4 regions of the Serratia sp. LSHTC3 genome follow, and region 1 is predicted to be linked to each of the others. Evidence: predicted binding sites of a transcription regulator. Region 1 holds the regulator's gene; each other region holds the start of a gene.
The links. The regulator sigma-54, encoded in region 1, starts transcription at its own class of promoters, with help from an activator protein. The targets are predictions, from matches to a motif close to GTTGGCACANNTTTCGCTNT.

Region 1 (5,481 bases):
TTGGATAAACTGTCGTTAACGGCGGATCAGGTCGCCTATATCGGCGATGACCTGATCGACTGGCCGGTGATGGCGCAGGTCGGCCTGGCGGTCGCAGTGGCGGACGCCCATCCGCTGCTGACGCCGCGCGCCCACTACGTCACCCGCATTGCCGGCGGCCGCGGCGCGGTACGCGAACTGTGCGACATCATTCTTTTGGCTCAAAATAAGCTGGAGGACGCCAAAGGGCTGTCGATATGAGTAAAACCAAACTGTGGATCACCATCCTGTTGACGGTGATCGTTCTGGCGCTGATCGGCTGGAACATGACGGACTTCAGCGACGACACGGCCCCTGGCCCGGTCAACGATCAGGATCCGACCTACCAGAGCCAGCACACGGTCACCGTGGTGTACAACCCGGCCGGCAAGCTGAATTACAAACTGGTGGCGGAAGACGCGAAGTATTACACCGCCGGCGAGCTGAGCTGGTTCACCCAGCCGGTGATGACGCTGTTCGATGAGAATGCGGTGGCCACCTGGTCAGTTCGCGCCGATCGCGCCAAACTGACTAAAGACCGAATGCTGTATCTGTATGGTCACGTCGAGGTGAACAGCCTGACCACCACCTCGCAGCTGGAAAAAATTAAGACGGACAACGCTCAGGTAAACCTGGTCACCCAGGACGTCACCTCCGATGACGAAGTCACGCTTTACGGGACCAATTTTACCTCTAACGGCATGAAAATGCGTGGGAACCTGCGGACCAAAACCGCTGAGCTGATTGATAAGGTTAAGACCAACTATGAAATTCAGAACCAAAAACCAACTCCGTAACCTGTTGCTCGGCAGCTTAGTTTTGGCCGCCAGCGCCCCCGCTCTGGCGCTGAAATCCGACTCCAGCCAGCCGGTCAGCATCGACTCGCTCAAGCAGTCGTTGGACATGCAAAGCAACGTCAGCACCTTCACCGACAACGTGGTGATCAAACAGGGCACCATCGATATTCGCGCCGACAAGGTGGTAGTCACCCGCCCGGGCGGAGATCAGAATAAGACCTATATTGAAGCGTTCGGCAACCCGGTAACCTTCTACCAGATGCAGGACAGCGGCAAGCCGGTCAAAGGCCACGCGCAGAAAGTGCGTTACGACGTGGCGACCCAGTTGGTGACCCTGACGGGCAACGCCTATCTGGAGCAGCTCGACAGCAACGTGAAAGGCGATCGCATCACCTATCTGGTGCAACAGCAGCAAATGCAGGCGTTTAGCGATAAAGGCAAACGCGTGACAACGGTTCTGGTACCGTCGCAGTTGCAAGACAAAAACGAGCAAAAAAAGAGTAACTAATCACTTATGGCAACACTCATCGCAGAAAACCTGGCGAAAGCCTACAAGGGCCGTAAAGTTGTCGAAGACGTCAGCCTGAAAGTGAAATCCGGCGAGATCGTCGGCCTGCTCGGCCCGAACGGCGCCGGTAAAACCACCACCTTCTACATGGTGGTCGGCATCGTGCCGCGCGACGCCGGGCGCATCGTGATCGACGAAGAAGACATCAGCCTGCTGCCGCTGCACGCCCGCGCGCGCCGCGGTATTGGTTACCTGCCGCAGGAAGCGTCGATCTTCCGCCGCCTGAGCGTGTACGACAACCTGATGGCGGTGCTGGAGATCCGTCCCGACCTCACCAGCGAACAGCGCGAAGACCGTGCCAAGGAGCTGATGGAAGAGTTCCATATCTCCCATCTGCGCGACAGCCTTGGCCAGGCGTTGTCCGGCGGTGAACGCCGCCGCGTCGAAATCGCCCGCGCGCTGGCGGCCAACCCGAAATTCATTCTGCTGGACGAACCCTTCGCCGGGGTGGATCCGATTTCCGTTATCGACATCAAAAAAATCATCGAGCACCTGCGTGACAGCGGCCTGGGCGTGCTGATCACCGACCACAACGTGCGCGAGACGCTGGACGTATGTGAACGCGCCTACATCGTCAGCCAGGGCAAACTGATTGCCCACGGCACGCCGGATGCTATTCTGGCCGACGAGCAGGTTAAACGCGTTTATCTGGGCGAAGAGTTCCGCCTCTAAGCGCCGGCGCGCCCTGCGGGGCGACACCGTTAACGGAAGTAGACAGAAAACTATGAAGCAAGGTTTGCAACTCAGGCTCAGTCAACAGCTGGCCATGACTCCTCAGCTCCAGCAGGCGATCCGCCTGCTGCAGTTGTCCACGCTTGAGCTTCAGCAAGAGATCCAGCTGGCGCTGGAGAGCAATCCGCTGCTTGAACAGACCGATCTGCACGACGAAATCGACGCCAAAGAAACCCAGGAGACCGAGGGGCTCGATACCCGCGAGGCGCTGGAACAGAAAGACATGCCGGAAGAGCTGCCGCTGGACGCCACCTGGGATGAGATCTACACCGCCGGCACGCCGTCCGGCACCGGCACCGACTACAGCGACGACGAGCTGCCGGTCTATCAGGGCGAGACCACCCAAACGCTGCAGGATTACCTGATGTGGCAGGTGGATCTGACGCCGTTTTCCGATACCGACGCCGCCATCGCCACCTCCATCGTCGACGCGGTGGACGACACCGGCTATCTCACCGTGCCGCTGGAAGACATTCTGGAAAGCCTGGGCGACGAAAACGTGACCCTCGAGGAAGTCGAGGCGGTGTTGAAGCGCGTGCAGCGTTTCGATCCGATCGGCGTCGCCGCGCGCGATCTGCGCGATTGCCTGCTGGTGCAGCTCTCCCAATACGCCAAAGACACCCCTTACCTGGCCGAAGCGCGGCTGATCATCAGCGAGCATCTGGATCTGCTGGCCAACCACGACTTTCGCAGCCTGATGCGATCAACCCGGCTAAAAGAAGATACACTGAAAGAAGCGATGCTGCTGATTCAGTCGCTCGATCCGCGCCCGGGGCAGTCGATCAATACCGGCGAATCGGAATACGTGATTCCGGACGTGCTGGTGCGCAAGACGCAGAACAAATGGACGGTCGAGCTCAACGGCGACAGCGTGCCGCGTTTGAAGATCAATCAGCAATACGCCGCGCTGGGCAACAGCGCCCGCAGCGAAGCCGACGGCCAGTTCATCCGCAGCAATCTGCAGGAAGCCAAGTGGCTGATTAAAAGCCTGGAGAGCCGCAATGAGACGCTGCTGAAGGTCACCCGCTGCATCGTCGATCAACAGCAGGCGTTCTTCGAGCAAGGCGAAGAGTTTATGAAACCCATGGTGCTGGCGGATATCGCCCAGGCCGTGGAGATGCATGAATCGACGATCTCGCGCGTCACCACGCAGAAGTTTCTGCACAGCCCGCGCGGCATTTTCGAATTGAAATATTTCTTCTCCAGCCACGTGAATACCGACAGCGGCGGCGAAGCCTCCTCGACGGCGATCCGCGCGTTGGTGAAGAAATTGATTGCGGCGGAAAACCCCGCCAAACCACTCAGCGACAGCAAGCTGGCCACCCTGCTCGCCGATCAGGGGATCATCGTGGCGCGGCGCACCGTCGCCAAGTACCGAGAGTCTTTGTCCATCCCGCCGTCGAACCAGCGTAAACAGTTGGTTTGACCTCTATTGAGAAGGAAGACACTATGCAGCTCAACATTACCGGACACCACATCGAAATCACCGATCCGTTGCGCGAGTTCGTGAACAACAAGTTCGCCAAACTCGAACAGTATTTTGATCGCATCAATCAGGTGTATGTTGTATTAAGTGTGGAAAAAGTGCAGCAAATTGCGGAAGCAACGGTGCACGTGAATGGAGGCGAGTTGCACGCCACCTCGGAAGACGAGAATATGTATGCCGCAATTGATACGCTGATCGACAAATTGGCACGTCAATTGAACAAACATAAAGACAAATTGAAGCAACACTGACACCCTAACCCATTCCATGAGGCGGCATCCGTCGCCGCCTCACCCTTCGGCGCGTGACCCGCATGGGTGACGCGCCGAACGGTAATCAGGGTTAAAACCGACGAAAAACCGCCTTGCCGGGTTCGCCCGGCGGCGCGGTTTTAAGTGAAGATGAGATGAACAACGAATATATGCAATTAAGCTCGGTGTTAAACATCGAGTGCACCAAAAGCTCGGTACACTGCACCAGCAAGAAGCGGGCTTTGGAAATTATCAGCGAACTGGCCGCCAAACAGCTCAATCTGCCTTCGCAGGTGGTGTTTGACGCGGTTCTCACCCGGGAGCGCATGGGCAGCACCGGTATCGGCAACGGTATCGCCATTCCCCACGGCAAACTGGAAGAGGACACACTGCGGGCCGTTGGCGTGTTTATCCGTCTCGACCAACCCATCGCTTTCGACGCTATCGACAACCAGCCGGTCGACCTGCTGTTCGCGCTGCTGGTGCCTGCCGATCAGTGCAAAACCCATTTGCATACGCTGTCGCTGGTCGCCAAACGCCTGGCCGACAAAACCGTATGCCGCCGCCTGCGCGCCGCGCAGAGCGACGAAGAACTTTACCAAATCATCACCGAGTGATGCCCGGCCGGCGTGACTTCCAGCCCGGATAACGATACTGTTTTATGATGATGGATCCGGCCACGGCCGGAATAACAAAGTTTAACGGTGGCGATGAACGCCGCCGCGATGCCAGGGGAGTTGCCACATGGTGCTGATGATTGTCAGCGGCCGTTCCGGTTCCGGAAAATCCGTCGCCTTGCGGGCGCTGGAAGACATGGGTTTTTACTGCGTTGACAACCTGCCGGTAGTGCTGCTGCCGCAGCTCGCCAATACGCTGGCGGAACGCAATATCTCCGCAGCAGTCAGCATCGACGTGCGCAACATGCCTGAATCACCGGAAGTGTTCGAATACGCGATGACTCAGCTGCCGGACAGCTTCTCGCCGCAGTTGCTGTTCCTCGACGCCGATCGCAACACGCTGATCCGCCGTTACAGCGACACCCGCCGCCTGCACCCGCTCTCCAGCAAAAACCTGTCGCTGGAAAGCGCCATCGACGAAGAGAGCGATCTGCTCGAACCGCTGCGCTCGCGGGCGGACCTGATTATCGACACCTCGGAAATGTCGGTGCACGAACTGGCCGAAATGCTGCGCACCCGCCTGCTGGGCAAGCGCGAGCGCGAACTGACCATGGTGTTCGAATCCTTCGGCTTCAAACACGGCATCCCGATCGACGCCGACTACGTGTTCGACGTGCGCTTCCTGCCGAACCCGCACTGGGATCCGAAGCTGCGGCCGATGACCGGCCTGGACAAACCGGTGGCGTCGTTCCTCGATCGCCATACCGAAGTGCACAACTTCATCTACCAGACCCGCAGCTATCTGGAACAGTGGCTGCCGATGCTGGAAACCAACAACCGCAGCTACCTGACGGTCGCCATCGGCTGTACCGGCGGCAAGCACCGTTCGGTGTACGTGGCGGAACAGCTGGCCGATTACTTCCGCTCGCGCGGCAAGAACGTGCAGTCGCGCCACCGCACGCTGGAAAAGCGCAAACAATGACGGTCAAACAGACGGTTGAAATCAAAAACA
Region 2 (5,481 bases), on a different contig from region 1:
TGTTTGTGCCCTTGGGTGTGGCGCAGGGCGGTGGTGAGCAGCGTGCGCTCCATTTCCGGCTGCGCTTCCGACAGCAGATTTTGATGACCGGAACGCAGCGCGCGATCGGCCCACTGCGCCAGCAGCGTGGCCCAGCTGTCCGGCAGACTGTGGCTGGGGCTTTCCGGCGCGGCGGTTTCGAACAGTTCGCCCGGCAGATCCTGAATCAGCACCTCTTGCCCGGCGGCCATCACCGTCAGCCAGCGGCAGGTGTTCTCCAGCTGGCGCACGTTGCCCGGCCAGGGCAGGCGGGTCAGCGCGGTTTCGGTTTCCGGATGCAGGTTCTTGGCCTCGACGCCCAGCTCCTTGGCGGCGATCTGCAGGAAGTGGCGCGCCAGCCGCGGGATGTCTTCCCGGCGCTCGCGCAGCGGCGGCAGGTGTACGCGGATCACGTTCAGGCGGTGGAACAGATCCTCGCGGAACTTGCCTTCTTGTACCCGCAGCTCCAGGTTCTGGTGCGTGGCGGCGATGATGCGTACGTCGACCTTCACCGGCGCATAGCCGCCGACCCGGTAGAACTGGCCGTCCGCCAGCACCCGCAGCAGGCGCGTTTGCACGTCGAGCGGCATATCGCCGATCTCGTCGAGGAACAGCGTGCCGCCGTCGGCCTGTTCAAAGCGCCCCTGACGGATTTGGTTAGCGCCGGTGAAGGCGCCTTTCTCGTGGCCGAACAGCTCGGACTCGATCAGATCCTTGGGAATAGCGGCCATATTCAGGGCGATGAACGGTGATTTGGCGCGCGGGCTGTGGCGGTGCAGCGCATGTGCCACCAGCTCTTTACCGGTGCCGGATTCGCCGTTGATCAGCACGCTGATCGACGAACGCGAGAGCCGGCCGATGATGCGAAACACGTCCTGCATCGCCGGCGCTTCGCCGATGATGTCCGCCGCCGGATCGCTGGCCGGCTGGCTGCGCACCGGCTGCTGCTGTTCCTGATAATGGCTGATGGCGCGCTCGACCAGCGCCACCGCTTCGTCGATGTCGAACGGCTTCGGCAGGTAGTCGAAGGCCCCTTGTTGATAGGCGCTGACGGCGGCGTCCAAATCCGAATGCGCGGTCATGATGATCACCGGCAGCATCGGGTGGCGCTGTTTGATCTGCTTGAGCAGCGCCAGACCATCAATGCCCGGCATGCGGATATCGGACAGCAGCACGTCGGGGGTTTGCGTGGCCAAGGCTTCCAGCACGTCATTGCCGCCTTCGAAGGTGGCGCAGCTCAGGCCCGCGCCGGTGAGCGCGCGCTCAAGCACCCAGCGGATGGAGCTATCGTCATCGACGATCCAGACTATCCCTCGTTGCATTGCAAACCTCACTGACGAATGGGCAGGTAGACCGAGAATTCGGTATGACCTGGCCAACTGTTGAACTCAATTTTTCCGCAATGCTGATCGATCAGATTGCGGGCGATGGATAATCCCAGGCCGGTACCGCCTTCACGGCCGCTGACCATCGGGTAGAACAGCGTGTCCTGCAGCTGCGCCGGCACGCCGGGGCCGTCGTCTTCGACATCGATGCGCGCCGCCAGGCGGTAGCGGGTGCCGTGCAACGTAATCTGAAACGCGGTGCGGGTGCGCAGCGTGATGGTGCCGCCCGCCTCACCCAGCGCCTGCAGCGCATTGCGGGTGATGTTCAGCAGCACCTGTTCTATCTGATCCGGGTCGTGGGCCATTTCCGGCAGGCTGGGATCGTAGTCGCGCACCAGCGTGACGTTATCCGGCATTTCCAGCGACACCAGCTGGCAGACGCGCTCCGCGACCTGATGAATGCTCTGGGTGATGTGCTGGCCGGGCCGCTGCGGTCCGAGCAGGCGATCCACCAGATTGCGCAGCCGATCGGCCTGCTCAATGATCACCTTGGTGTATTCGGTCAGCGCCGGATCGGGCAGCGCTTTGGCCAGCAGCTGCGCCGCGCCCCGCAGGCCGCCCAGCGGGTTTTTAATCTCGTGCGCCAAACCGCGCACCAGATCGCGGGCGGCCACCTGTTGGGCATGCTGCAGCTGTTCCTGGCTCAGGCGGCGTTGATTGTCCATCGGCGCCAGCTCGACCAGGATATAGCCTTCCGGCAGCGCCTGAGCGGTCAGGGAAAGAATATGCGCGCGGCCATCGACCACCAGGGTCACTTCGTTGTCGGTGAAGCCCTGACCGGCGCGCAGACTTTCATGCATCAGAGAGACGTTCAGCGAAAAATAGCCGAGCAGATCGGGCAGCGGCGTGCCGAACAGCTTGCGGGAGCTTTGCGCCAGCAGCTGCTGTGCCGCAGGGTTGGCGTAGTGAACCGCCAGTGAGTCATCCAACAGCAGGATGCTGTTGATGAGTGAATTGAGGATCTGCCCAGCATCGGGCAGCTTGCCAGTTGCCATACAGCAGACTCCTGCACCTTTTTAGTGCATCTATCCTACTCCATCCGGGATCGACGCGGTATGGAATAGTTTTGCAGAAAATACGGTGGAGAAAAAAACCCATCCGAAGATGGGCTGAAAGTTTCCACGGCAACAAAAAAGCGATAACAAAAATTGTGGGCGCCGTCCGCCAGGGCGGACGGCGCGGGTAGGGCTTAGACGCTGTAGTACAGTTCGAACTCGACCGGGTGTGGCGTCATGCGAATGCGGTCCATCTCTTCTTTGCGCAGTTCGATGTAGGCATCGATCGCATCGTCGGTGAACACGCCGCCGCGGGTCAGGAACTCGCGGTCTTCGTTCAGTGCGGCCATCGCCTCGTCCAGCGAGCCGGCCACTTTTGGGATCTCGGCTTCTTCTTCCGGCGGCAGGTCGTACAGGTTCTTGTCCATGGCATCGCCAGGGTGGATCTTGTTGATGATGCCGTCCAGGCCGGCCATCAGCAGTGCGGCGAAGCACAGGTATGGGTTAGCCGCCGGATCCGGGAAGCGGGCTTCGATGCGGCGCGCTTTCGGGCTGGCGACCACCGGGATGCGGATAGACGCGGAGCGGTTACGGGCGGAGTAAGCCAGCATCACCGGCGCTTCGTAGCCTGGCACCAGACGTTTGTACGAGTTGGTGGTCGGGTTGGCCAGCGCGTTGATCGCCTTGGCGTGCTTGATGATACCGCCGATGTAGAACAGTGCGGTTTCAGACAGGCCGCCGTATTTGTCGCCGGCGAACAGGTTGGTGCCGTTCTTGGACAGCGACATGTGGCAGTGCATGCCGGAACCGTTGTCGCCGAACATGGGTTTCGGCATGAAGGTCGCGGTTTTACCGAAGGCGTGCGCCACGTTGTGCACCACGTACTTGTAGATCTGAATTTCGTCGGCTTTCTTGGTCATGGTGTTGAAGCGGGTCGCCACTTCGTTCTGACCGGCGGTCGCCACTTCGTGGTGGTGCGCTTCAACCACCAGGCCCATCTCTTCCATGGTCAGACACATGGTGGAACGCAGATCCTGCGAAGAGTCGACCGGTGGAACCGGGAAGTAACCGCCTTTCACCGCCGGACGGTGGCCTTTGTTGCCGCCGTCGTATTTTGTGCCGGAGTTCCAGGCGCCTTCGATGTCGTCGATGGCCACGTGGGAACCGCGGATGCTGCTGCCGAAGCGGATGTCGTCGAACAGGAAGAACTCAGGCTCTGGCCCGAACAGCACGGTGTCCGCGATGCCGGAGGAGCGCAGGAAGTCTTCGGCGCGTTTGGAGATGGAGCGCGGGTCGCGATCGTAGCCTTGCATGGTGCCCGGCTCGAGAATGTCACAGCGAATGATCAGCGTAGGTTCTTCGAAGAACGGATCCAGAACCGCCGTGCTGGCGTCCGGCATCAGCACCATGTCAGATTCGTTGATGCCCTTCCAACCACCGATAGAGGAGCCGTCAAACATTTTACCTTCTTCGAAGAAGTCGGCGTTTACCTGGTGAGCCGGGATAGTCACGTGCTGTTCCTTACCCTTGGTGTCAGTGAAACGCAGGTCTACGAATTTCACTTCATGCTCATTCAGCATCGTCAAAACGTGTTCAGCGGACATACTTAACTCTCCCGGTTTATCATTGTCGTCGTCGTGGAACGAATCTGTGGAACTGGCTTTTTTTCGCCTTGAAAAGACTAAAGCGAAAAGCGTGCCAACTTTTAAAAAAGGCTTTCATCGCCTTTCTGCGCGGGTTTTACCCAACCACAGTATGCACCATCAGTGATAAATTGCACCGAAATGGTGCAATTGGGGTGGGCGTGGGCACTGAAATGGTGCAAAAGTGCAACGATTGCGGCTTTTTGCACCGTGAAAGGGATCACAAACTGACCGGTACGCGGTTGTTTATAAGAGATGGTTGTGATCTTGTTTAGTCCCTCGCTTAATACGTGTACAATAGCGCGCTATTTCTAATGCCCGAGGCAAAGCTGTGATCGAAAATTTGCGTAACATCGCCATTATTGCCCACGTTGACCATGGTAAAACCACCCTGGTTGATAAGCTGCTGCAACAATCCGGTACTTTCGGAGAGCGTGCGGAAGCCACCGAACGCGTAATGGACTCCAACGATTTGGAGAAAGAGCGTGGGATTACCATCCTCGCAAAAAACACCGCCATTAATTGGAACGGTTACCGTATCAACATCGTGGATACCCCTGGACACGCCGACTTCGGCGGTGAGGTAGAGCGCGTGATGTCGATGGTTGACTCGGTGCTGCTGGTTGTGGATGCAATGGATGGCCCTATGCCGCAAACCCGCTTCGTGACCAAGAAGGCTTTCGCCAACGGTCTGAAGCCGATCGTGGTCATCAACAAGGTTGACCGCCCTGGCGCGCGCCCTGACTGGGTTGTGGATCAGGTGTTCGACCTGTTCGTGAACCTCGACGCGACCGACGAGCAGCTCGACTTCCCGATCATCTACGCTTCTGCGCTGAACGGCATCGCCGGTGTCGACCACAACGACATGGCGGAAGACATGACCCCGCTGTATCAGGCGATCGTCGACCACGTGTCTGCGCCGCAGGTTGAGCTGGAAGCGCCATTCCAGATGCAGATCTCCCAGTTGGACTACAACAACTACCTGGGCGTTATCGGCATCGGCCGCATCAAGCGCGGTAAAGTGAAGCCGAACCAGCAGGTCACCATCATCGACAGCGAAGGCAAAACTCGCAACGGTAAAGTGGGTAAAGTGTTGGGTCACCTGGGTCTGGAGCGTATCGACAGCACCCTGGCGGAAGCGGGCGACATCATCGCCATCACCGGCCTGGGCGAGCTGAACATCTCCGACACCATCTGCGACACCAACGCCGTAGAAGCGCTGCCGGCGCTGTCCGTCGACGAACCGACCGTAACCATGTTCTTCAACGTCAACACCTCGCCGTTCTGCGGTAAAGAAGGTAAGTACGTGACGTCGCGTCAGATCCTTGACCGTCTGAACAAAGAGCTGGTGCACAACGTGGCGCTGCGCGTTGAAGAAACCGACGATGCGGACGCCTTCCGCGTATCCGGTCGTGGCGAGCTGCACCTGTCGGTGCTGAT
Region 3 (5,481 bases), on a different contig from region 1:
AATGGGTGTTGTGCTCAATATTCAGTTTCATTGCGCCTCCAGATAAGTGTGATGGATGCTTTCGGCGATGCCGTTCACCTGGCCGAGAAAGGCGCTCAACCACTCGCCCAGGCCGATCTTGTTCAGATCCTTCATGCTGCTGAAGCGCAACTCGGCATGCAGGGTGTGCGCCAGACGTCGCGGTTGGTTGGCGCCGCCGCCGATCAGTTCCAATTGCTGCACCATGTCGCCGACGCAGGCCAGCAGTGAACGCGGAATTTCATTGCGCAGAATCATCAGTTCGGCGATGGTCTCGCGGCTCAACGGCTGCTTGTAGATGCTGTGGTAGGCTTCGCGCGCGCTCACCGCCCGCAGCAGCGTGTCCATGCGGTAATATTCGCGCACCGGGTCGCCGTCGATGTCCATCAGCGTGTTCTTCACCTCCAGCAGACGGGCGGTGCCGTCGGCCCGCTCCAGCAGGGTGCCGAGACGGATAAAGCGCATGGCGTCGCTGCGCAGCAGCGTGCCGAACATGGCGCCGCGAAACAGATGGGCGCGCTCCTTCACCCAGTCGAAGAAGGCATCGGCACCCACCGAGCCGATGCCCTGGCGGCGGATCAGTTTCATCTCTATCCAGGTGGCGTTGATGCACTCCCAGACTTCGGACGACAGGCTGCCGCGCACCGCGTGGGCGTTGTTCCAGCCCATTTGCAGGCAGCTGAAGATGCTGCTGTGGTTGCGGTTGTCGAGCGCGAAGAAACTGACCAGATTGGGCATCGTCAATTCCGGGTAGGCGGCGGCATACAGCTGGCCGGTGCCGGTCAGATTGAGCGGCACCTGCAGATCCTGATCGCCGCCGTCGCGGATCGGCATCATCGACAGCTTGTTGGTGACGTCCAGCACCCGGGCGATGCTTTCCGCCCGCTCCAGATAGCGGGCCATCCAATAGAGTTCACTGGCGGTGCGGCTCAGCATAGGTCGTCCTCCAATACCCAGGTGTCCTTGGTGCCGCCGCCCTGCGACGAGTTCACCACCAGCGAACCTTCCGCCAACGCCACCCGAGTCAGGCCGCCGGGCACCAGGCGGATCTCCGCGCCGCTGAGGGCGAACGGCCGCAGATCGATATGCCGCGGCGCCAGACCATCGTTGACGAAGGTCGGGCAGGTGGACAGCGCCAGCGTGTTTTGCGCAATGTAATTCTGCGGGCGAGCCAGCAGCAGAGCGCGGAAGCGGGCGAGCTCGTCCTTGCTCGCCGTAGGGCCGATCAACATGCCGTAGCCGCCGGCGCCGTGCACCTCTTTCACGACCATCTGTTCGAGGTTGGCCAGCACATACGACAGTTCGTTTTTATGTCGGCACTGCCAGGTTGGCACGTTGTTGAGGATCGGTTCCTCTTGCAGGTAGAAGCGCACCATATCCGGCACGTAGGGGTAGATCGATTTGTCGTCGGCCACGCCGGTGCCGATGGCGTTGGCCAGCACCACATTGCCGGCGCGATACACCGACAGCAGCCCCGGTACGCCGAGCATCGAGTCCGGCCGAAACGCCAGCGGATCGAGGAAGGCGTCGTCCACCCGACGATAGATCACGTCCACTTTGCACGGCCCGGCGGTGGTGCGCATGAACACCGCGCCGTCCTTGACGAACAGATCGGCGCTTTCGACCAGCTCCACCCCCATCTGCTGCGCCAGGAAACTGTGCTCAAAATAGGCGCTGTTGAAGCGGCCCGGCGTCAGCACCACCACGGTGGGATCGTTGATGGGCGAGCTTTCGCGCAGCGTTTGCAGCAGGTGCGACGGGTAGCGCTCCACCGGCGCGATGCGTTGCCGGGCGAACAGTTCCGGATACAGACGCATCATCATTTTGCGGTTTTCCAGCATGTAAGAGACGCCGGACGGGGTGCGCAAGTTATCTTCCAGCACGTAGTATTGGCCGTCGCTGTTGCGGACCATGTCCACGCCGACGATATGCGCATAGATATCGCGATGCAGATCAACACCTTGCATACAGGGTTGATACTGATCGTTGGCCAGCACCTGTTCTGCCGGAATGAGGCCGGCCTTCAGAATATGCTGCTGGTGGTAAATGTCGTGCAGGAAAGCGTTGAGCGCCTGTACGCGCTGGCGAATGCCGCGATCGAGCATCGCCCATTCGGCGGCCGGAATAATGCGCGGCACGCTGTCGAACGGGATCAACCGCTCGGCGCCGTCATCGTCGCCGTAGACGTTGAAGGTGATGCCCACCCGGTGAAACAGCAGCGCAGCCTCTTCCCGCTTGCGTTGCACGGCCTGGTGATCGGCCTGCTGCAGCCATTGCCAGTAGGCGTCGTAGTGGCCACGGTGTTTTCCCTCAGCCAGAAGCATCTCATCAAAAAACGGTGAAGCGGAAAGATTGATATTCAGCATCGTCACCTCGTCGACATTGCAGGCTGTCAATCAATCGAGCATAAAACGTGCCAAGGCGATAACGGGCGAAAATGGCGCAGAGCGGGGCTGCCGCGATGAAAAACGCCCGTTTGCGGTGCAGGCGCGGCGTAGCGACGCCTTAATATAGGGCGAAATGGCGGTGGCGGTGAGCGCTGAAGGCGCAGGGACGGCAGGCTGTCGGGCAGAGCAGAAATAAAAACGGCCAGTCTGCACTGGCCGTGATGCGCGTGCGCGTCGATTAACGACGCACGGCGATGGCTTCGATTTCGATCTTCACGTCTTTCGGCAGACGCGCCACTTCCACGCAGGAGCGGGCCGGGAACGGCGCGCTGTGCTCGGTGAAGAAGGCTTCGTACGCGGCGTTGACGGTGGCGAAGTCGTTCAGGTCTTTCACGAACACGGTGGTTTTCACGATGTCGGCAACGCTCAGGCCGGCGGCTTCGACGATCGCTTTGACGTTTTCCAGCGACTGGCGCGCCTGAGCGGCGACGTCGTCGGCGACGGCGCCGGTTTTCGGATCGACCGGGATCTGGCCGGAAGTGATGATCATGCTGCCCAGATCAACGCCCTGCACGTAAGGACCAATGGCTGCCGGGGCGAGTTCAGTGCTGATGTTACGTGACATGTTTTCTCCTGATAAACGAGGATTGTTCTATCCAGAAATCCCATTATAGGGCGTCACCGGGAGAATAACAGCGCCATCTCCCGGCACCCATACCGGGCTTAGTCGGCCTGCAGCACCACCTGGTGCTCGAACTCTTTTTCGCAGTAGCGGCACTTCAGGTGCACTTCGCCGCCGCGCGATTTGACGCTGAAGCTCGACGCCACCGGCTCGCTGCGGCTGATGCAGTTGCCGTTCGGGCAGGTCAGCACCCCGTCGATGTGGTCCGGCAGGCTAAGGGTCAGCTTGCGCACCACTTCATAGTTGTCGATGCGGTTCACCGTGGCCTTCGGCGCGTACATCGCCAGCTGGTTGGCCTGCTGCTCGGTCAGGAAGGTGTTCTCGATCTTGATCAGATCCTTGCGGCCCAGCTCGTTGGAAGGCAGGTTCAGGCCGATGGTGATGCGCTGGTCGGTGGCGGTCAGCTTGAACAGCGTCAGCAGTTTGAAACCGATCTGCGCCGGAATGTGGTCGATCACCGTGCCGCATTTGATCGCTTCGACCTGCAGTTTGTTGTCATGAGTCATGGCGGTTCCCCCTTAAAGAGCCAAATCAGCGTTGAGCACCAGCGCCAGCAGCGCCTGGCGGGCGAAGATGCCGTTGCCCGCCTGCTGGAAGTAGTAAGCGTGCGGCGTTTTATCCACGTCGGTGGCGATCTCGTCGATGCGCGGCAGCGGGTGCAGCACCTTGAGGTTGGCGCGCGCGCCGGCCAGATCCGCGGCGCGCAGCACGAACTGCGCCTTCACGTTGGCGTACTCGGACGGATCGAGGCGCTCTTTCTGCACCCGGGTCATGTAGAGAATATCCAGCTCCGGCACCACTTCTTCAATGCTGCCGTGCAGGCTGTACTCGATGCCTTTCTCGTCCAGCATTTTCAGGATGTAGGCCGGCATCGCCAGTGCGTCCGGGGCGATGAAGTAGAAGCGGTTGCCTTCGAACTTGGCCAGCGCCTGAGTGAGCGAGTGCACGGTGCGGCCGTACTTCAGGTCGCCGACCATGGCGATGCTGAGGTTGCTCAGGCGGCCCTGGGTTTCCTGGATGGTGAACAGATCCAGCAGGGTTTGGGTCGGGTGCTGGTTGGCGCCATCGCCGGCATTGAGCACCGGCACGTTGCCGGAGAACTCCGAGGCCATGCGCGCCGCCCCTTCCTGCGGATGGCGCATCACGATGGCATCCACGTAGGTGCTGATCACCGAGATGGTGTCGGCCAGGGTTTCGCCTTTCTTGCCGAGCGAGGTGTTGCTGCCGTCGGCGAAACCGACCACCGAGGCGCCGAGGCGGTGCATCGAGGTTTCGAACGACAGGCGGGTACGGGTCGAGGCTTCAAAGAAGCAGCTGGCGATCACCTTGTGTTTCAACAGTTCCGGCTGCGGGTTGGCTTTCAGACCGGCGGCGGTGCGCAGCACCAGCTCCAGATCCTCGCGGCTGAGATCGTTAATAGAGATGATGTGTTTGTGATACAGCGGGTTGGCCATTTTTCACTCCTCCTCGACGCGTGCCCGTGGCGCGGGACTTTTTAAGGCAAAAAAAAGCCCCTCAATGAGGGGCTTGAAACGATCGGTTTAGCAACAGGAGAAACAACGGCAGCTGGCCGCCGATAGGCAGTCGGTTTTGTCGATTGCGGCTAACAAAACAAACGTCGTTTTTCATGCTTTCTCCTGGCAAATTGTGGCGCATTATACTCGCGCTTTTTGCCACTGCAAGCGTTAAAACGCCGTTTTTTGCCGCCCCGCAATCGATTGGCCGGCGATGGCCGCCCGCCGGCTATTTGCTGACGCGATCGTAGTAGACCATGTCGGCGTTCAACCCCTGTTGATAGCCTTTGACGTTGTCGCGCAGCACCACTTCGGTTTTGGCCTGATCGATAAACACGTACGGCGAACTGCGCTGCAGCTCCTGCTGCATGGCGGTGTACAGCGCGCGGCGCTTGGCCGGATCGGCTTCGGCCAGCGCCGCCAGCGTCTGCTGGTTCAACTGCGGGATCTGCCAGCCGTTCAGCCCGGCCACCGTGCTGCTCTTGCCGTCGTTGTAGGCGAAGGCGCTGGCGTTGGAGTGGGCGTCGAAGTAATCCGGGATCCACAGGCGGATCGCCGCCTGATGCTGCCTGGCGCGCACGCGGGAGTAAACCTGGCTGCCCGCGGCCGGCAGCAGCTCGATCTTCACGCCGGCGGCGGCGAAGCTGCCCTGCAGCGCCTGCGCGATGGTGATGAACGGCGGTTTGTTCTCCACGTCCAGCGTAAAGGCGGCGTGGGTAATCCCCGCCTTGGCCAGGATGGCTTTCGCCTTGGCCGGATCGTAGCTGAACGGGTTGGTCTCCAGCGCGCCCGGCAGCCCGACCGGCAGGAAGCTCTGGTGCACGAAGTATTGTCCCTTCAGCAGATCCTTCGTGATGCCTTGATAATCCACCAGGTAGCG
Region 4 (5,481 bases), on a different contig from region 1:
TAACCGGACGGGCGGCTCAACGGTGGTATCCTGCTCTGCTGAAGCAGAAAAAGAGACAAATCCCATAAAATCCTGGAATCAAACTGCGTGAGATTATTTGCACAAATCGGCTGGTACTTCCGCCGGGAGTGGCGCCGCTACCTCGGGGCGGTGGTGCTGCTGATCGTCATCGCCATCCTGCAACTGTTGCCGCCTAAGCTGGTCGGCATCATCGTGGATGGCGTCACCGAAAAACAGATGTCCACCGGCGTGCTGTTGGCCTGGCTCGGGCTGATGATCGGCACCGCGATAGTCGTTTACCTGCTGCGCTATGTGTGGCGGGTGCTGCTGTTCGGCGCTTCCTACCAGCTGGCGGTCGAACTGCGCGAAAACTTTTACCGCCAGCTCAGCCGACAAAACCCGGCGTTCTACCTGCGCCATCGCACCGGCGACCTGATGGCGCGCGCCACCAACGATGTGGATCGCGTGGTGTTCGCCGCCGGTGAAGGCGTGCTGACGTTGGTGGATTCGCTGGTGATGGGGGTGGTGGTGCTGGTGGTGATGAGCACCCAAATCAGCTGGCAGCTGACGGTGTTGGCGTTAATCCCGATGCCGCTGATGGCGATCGCCATCAAATATTACGGCGACCAGCTGCACCAGCGCTTTAAATCGGCGCAGGCGGCGTTTTCCAGCCTGAACGATCAGGCGCAGGAAAGCATGACCAGCATCCGCATGATCAAGGCCTTCGGGCTGGAAGATCACCAATCCAACCGTTTCGCCGACGTCGCGGCGCAGACCGGGGCCAAGAACATGCACGTGGCGCGGGTGGATGCGCGCTTCGATCCGACCATTTATATCGCCATCGGCGCCTCTAACCTGTTGGCTATCGGCGGCGGCAGCTGGATGGTAGTGAACGGTTCGCTGACGCTCGGGCAACTGACCAGCTTTGTGATGTACCTCGGCCTGATGATCTGGCCAATGCTGGCGCTGGCCTGGATGTTCAATATCGTCGAGCGCGGCAGCGCGGCCTACAGCCGCATCCGCAGCCTGCTCGACGAGGCGCCGGCGGTGCAGGATGGCCCGCAGGCGTTGCCGGCCGGGCGCGGCGTGCTGGAGGTGGATATCCGCGCGTTCCACTACCCGGAAAACCCGCATCCGGCGCTGCACGATGTGGCGCTGACGCTGAAACCAGGGCAAATGCTGGGGCTGTGCGGGCCGACCGGGGCCGGCAAATCGACGCTGCTGTCGCTGATCCAGCGCCAGTTCGACGTCGATCAAGGGCAGATCCGCTATCACGGCCTGCCGTTGCCGCAGGTCAAACTCGACGACTGGCGTTCGCGGCTGTCGGTGGTGAGCCAAACGCCGTTCCTGTTCTCCGATACCGTGGCGAACAACATCGCGCTGGGCCAGCCGGGGGCGACGCAGGCGCAGATTGAACAGGCGGCGCGGCTGGCCAGCGTCCATGAGGACATTCTGCGGCTGCCGCAGGGCTATGACACCGAGGTGGGCGAACGCGGCGTGATGCTGTCGGGCGGGCAGAAACAGCGCATCTCCATCGCGCGCGCGCTGCTGCTGGATGCGGAGATCCTGATCCTCGACGATGCGCTATCGGCGGTGGATGGCCGTACCGAACACCAGATCCTGCACAACCTGCGCAGCTGGGGGCAAGATCGCACGGTGATCATCAGCGCACACCGGCTGTCGGCATTAACCGAGGCCAGCGAAATCCTGGTGATGCAGCACGGCGGCGTGGCGCAGCGCGGCGATCCGGCAGCGCTGGCGGCACAGCCGGGCTGGTATCGCGATATGTACCGCTATCAGCAGCTGGAAGCGGCGCTGGACGAAGCGCCGGAAAACGGCGAGGAGGCGTTGGCCGATGAATAAAGTGCAAAAGCTGTGGCCGACGCTGAAGCGCCTGCTGGCCTACGGTTCGCCGTACCGCAAACCGTTGGGGGTGGCGGTGCTGATGCTGTGGGTGGCGGCGGCGGCGGAAGTCGCCGGGCCGATCCTGGTGAGCTATTTTATCGATAATTACGTCGCCAAAGGGCAACTGCCGCTGATGATCGTCGGCGGGCTGGCGGCGGCCTACATTCTGCTGGAGCTGCTGGCGGCGGCGCTGCATTACTTCCAGGCGCTGCTGTTCAATCAGGCGGCGGTAGGCGTGGTGCAGCGGCTGCGCACCGACGTGATGGACGCCGCGCTACGCCAGCCGCTCAGCGCCTTCGACACGCAACCGGTCGGGCAATTGATCTCGCGCGTCACCAACGACACCGAAGTGATCAAGGACCTGTACGTGATGGTGGTCTCCACGGTGCTGAAAAGCGCCGCGCTGATCGGCGCCATGCTGGTGGCGATGTTCAGCCTCGACTGGCGCATGGCGTTAGTGGCTATCTGCATCTTCCCGGCGGTGTTCGTGGTGATGGGCATCTATCAATATTACAGCACGCCGATTGTGCGCCGGGTGCGCAGTTATCTGGCGGACATCAACGACGGCTTCAACGAAGTGATCAACGGCATGGGCGTGATCCAGCAATTCCGCCAGCAGGTGCGCTTCGGCGAGCGCATGAGCGCCGCCAGCCAGTCGCACTATCTCGCGCGCATGCAGACGCTGCGGCTCGACGGTTTCCTGTTGCGGCCGCTGCTCAGCCTGTTTTCGGCGCTGGTGCTGTGCGGTTTGCTGATGTTGTTCGGCTTCAGCGGTGAAGGCGTGATTGGCGTCGGCGTACTCTATGCCTTCATCAACTACCTGGGGCGTTTGAACGAACCGTTGATCGAGCTGACGTCACAACAGTCGATCCTGCAGCAGGCGGTGGTGGCCGGCGAACGCATTTTCGAACTGATGGATCGCAGCCAGCAGAGTTACGGTACCGACGATAGTCCGTTGGCCGGCGGCCGCATCGACATCACCGATCTGAGCTTCGCTTACCGCGCGGACAAAAAGGTGCTGCAGCATATTTCTCTGTCGGTGCCGTCGCGCGGCTTCGTGGCGCTGGTCGGGCACACCGGCAGCGGCAAGAGCACCTTGGCCAACCTGCTGATGGGTTATTACCCGGTCAGCGAGGGAGAAGTGCGTCTCGATGGCCGCCCGATCTCCAGCTTGTCGCACCGCACGCTGCGCCAGGGCGTGGCGATGGTGCAGCAGGATCCGGTGGTGATCGCCGATTCGGTGCTGGCCAACGTCACGTTGGGGCGCAATATCGAGGAAGACGCCGTTTGGCGAGCGCTGGAAACGGTGCAGCTGGCGGATCTGGTGCGTGGCTTCCCGCAGGGTATTCACACCCGACTGGGGGAGCAGGGCAATAACCTGTCGGTTGGGCAGAAACAGCTGCTGGCGATGGCGCGGGTCTTGGTGCAGGCGCCGCAGATCCTGATCCTCGACGAGGCGACCGCCAATATCGACTCGGGCACCGAGCAGGCTATCCAGCGGGCGCTGCGCGTGATCCGCGAGCACACCACGCTGGTGGTGATCGCTCACCGCCTCTCGACCATCGTCGATGCCGATTCCATTCTGGTGCTGCATCGCGGCCAGGCGGTGGAGCAGGGCAACCATCAGCAGCTGCTGGCGCAGCAGGGGCGCTACTACCAGATGTATCAGCTGCAGCTGGCGGGCGAGCAGTTGGCGGAAGCGGTGCGCGAGGAGAGCCAACCCGCCTGATCCCACGGGCCGCGATCGCGGCCCTTATTTTTCCCAACGCACCACAAGCAGGCAACTCCGCCAGGCTACGCCCCCTTTCTGCACTTTTTCGACGCGACACGCACCAAATCAGTGCGCATTATTTAACCCATTCAAGGTATCGGTACTGCGCCGCGCCGCGGCGGCGCCCGCGTGCCCGCTAATCCGCTGAATCGCCATGCAAAATAAAATTTGGCACAGCCCTTGCTACATATGACGCGTACCAGGGGTGAGTTTGGGCTTAATTCGTGGAGGGGCAATATGAAGCTGGTGACCGTGGTAATCAAACCGTTCAAGCTGGAGGACGTGCGCGAGGCCTTGTCCTCCGTGGGTATTCAGGGGTTGACCGTAACCGAAGTGAAGGGCTTTGGCCGCCAGAAGGGGCACGCCGAGCTGTATCGCGGCGCCGAATATAACGTCAATTTCCTGCCCAAGGTCAAAATCGATATCGCCATCGCCGACGATCAGTTGGATGAAGTGGTTGATGTGATTAGCAAAGCCGCCTACACAGGCAAAATCGGCGACGGCAAAATTTTCGTTGCCGAGTTGCAACGTGTGATCCGCATTCGCACCGGCGAAACCGACGAATCGGCACTGTAACCGCGAACTCAGTTAAGTGATGGGGATGGATTGATAATGAAAAGACTGTTATCCATGTTGGGCCTGAGTTCGGTAACCCTGGTTCCTTCTTTGGCCCTGGCCGCCCCGGCGGTCGCTGATAAGGCCGACAACGCCTTTATGATGATCTGCACCGCGTTGGTGCTGTTCATGACGCTGCCGGGCATCGCGCTGTTTTACGGTGGCTTGCTGCGCGGCAAAAACGTGCTGTCGATGCTGACGCAGGTCACCGTCACCTTCGCGCTGGTCTGCGTGCTGTGGGTGTTGTATGGCTATAGCCTGGCGTTCAGCGAGGGCAATGCGGTGTTCGGCGGGTTCGAAACGGCGATGCTGAAAGGCATCGGCATCGACAGCGTCACCGGCAGCATCAGCCAAATGATCCACGTCGCCTTCCAGGCCTCCTTCGCCTGTATCACCGTGGCGCTGGTGGTGGGTGGCTTCGCCGAACGCATTCGCTTCTCGGCGGTGCTGATCTTCGCGATCCTCTGGTTCACGCTGTCTTATCTGCCGATCGCGCACATGGTGTGGGGCGGCGGTTACCTGGCCGCCGACGGCGCCTTGGACTTCGCCGGTGGCACCGTGGTGCACATCAACGCCGCCAGCGCCGGGTTGATCGGCGCCTACCTGATTGGCAAGCGCGCCGGCTTCGGTAAAGAGGCCTTCAAACCGCACAACCTGCCGATGGTGTTTACCGGGGCGTCCATCCTGTATATCGGCTGGTTCGGCTTCAATGCCGGTTCCGCCAGCGCGGCCAACGGCATTGCGGCTCTGGCATTCCTCAACACCGTGGTTGCCACTGCGGGCGCCATTCTCTCCTGGACCTTCGCCGAGTGGGTGCTGCGCGGCAAGCCTTCATTGCTGGGCGCCTGCTCCGGCATGATCGCCGGGCTGGTAGCAGTGACGCCGGCGGCGGGCACCGTGGGCGTGGGCGGGGCGTTGATCATCGGTCTGGTGGGCGGCGTCGCCGGCCTGTGGGGCGTCGTGACGCTGAAAAAATGGCTGAAAGTGGACGACACCTGCGACGTGTTCGGTGTGCACGGGGTGTGCGGCATCGTCGGCTGCCTGTTGACCGGGGTGTTCACCGCCTCTTCACTGGGCGGCACCGGTTACGCCGAAGGGGTGACGATGGGCCATCAGGTCTGGATCCAACTGGTGAGCGTGCTGATCACGCTGGTGTGGTCGAGCGTCGCCGCCTTTATCGCCTTCAAGAT

Region 2: a site for sigma-54 is predicted at 4,082-4,101, ahead of glnA (glutamate--ammonia ligase). Genes of this name have one in related genera too.
Region 3: a site for sigma-54 is predicted at 2,420-2,439, ahead of AC2CGI_RS13880 (circularly permuted type 2 ATP-grasp protein). Genes of this name have one in related genera too.
Region 4: a site for sigma-54 is predicted at 3,844-3,863, ahead of glnK (P-II family nitrogen regulator). Genes of this name have one in related genera too.

What each region holds. Positions count from the first base shown of each region.
Region 1 is NZ_JBXUNP010000004.1:410,218-415,698, forward strand. It holds gene kdsC (3-deoxy-manno-octulosonate-8-phosphatase KdsC) at 1-240, shown strand, start outside; gene lptC (LPS export ABC transporter periplasmic protein LptC) at 237-815, shown strand; gene lptA (lipopolysaccharide ABC transporter substrate-binding protein LptA) at 784-1,323, shown strand; gene lptB (LPS export ABC transporter ATP-binding protein) at 1,330-2,055, shown strand; gene rpoN (RNA polymerase factor sigma-54) at 2,108-3,541, shown strand; gene hpf (ribosome hibernation promoting factor) at 3,565-3,852, shown strand; gene ptsN (PTS IIA-like nitrogen regulatory protein PtsN) at 4,008-4,469, shown strand; gene rapZ (RNase adapter RapZ) at 4,597-5,451, shown strand; gene npr (PTS phosphocarrier protein NPr) at 5,448-5,481, shown strand, end outside.
Region 2 is NZ_JBXUNP010000008.1:11,978-17,458, forward strand. It holds gene glnG (nitrogen regulation protein NR(I)) at 1-1,340, opposite strand, end outside; gene glnL (nitrogen regulation protein NR(II)) at 1,349-2,398, opposite strand; gene glnA (glutamate--ammonia ligase) at 2,593-4,002, opposite strand; gene typA (ribosome-dependent GTPase TypA) at 4,373-5,481, shown strand, end outside.
Region 3 is NZ_JBXUNP010000003.1:213,175-218,655, forward strand. It holds gene AC2CGI_RS13870 (transglutaminase family protein) at 1-31, opposite strand, end outside; gene AC2CGI_RS13875 (alpha-E domain-containing protein) at 28-954, opposite strand; gene AC2CGI_RS13880 (circularly permuted type 2 ATP-grasp protein) at 948-2,384, opposite strand; gene ridA (2-iminobutanoate/2-iminopropanoate deaminase) at 2,644-3,030, opposite strand; gene pyrI (aspartate carbamoyltransferase regulatory subunit) at 3,129-3,593, opposite strand; gene pyrB (aspartate carbamoyltransferase) at 3,606-4,541, opposite strand; gene AC2CGI_RS13900 (ABC transporter substrate-binding protein) at 4,831-5,481, opposite strand, start outside.
Region 4 is NZ_JBXUNP010000005.1:122,404-127,884, forward strand. It holds gene smdA (multidrug efflux ABC transporter permease/ATP-binding subunit SmdA) at 88-1,863, shown strand; gene smdB (multidrug efflux ABC transporter permease/ATP-binding subunit SmdB) at 1,856-3,634, shown strand; gene glnK (P-II family nitrogen regulator) at 3,914-4,252, shown strand; gene amtB (ammonium transporter AmtB) at 4,289-5,481, shown strand, end outside.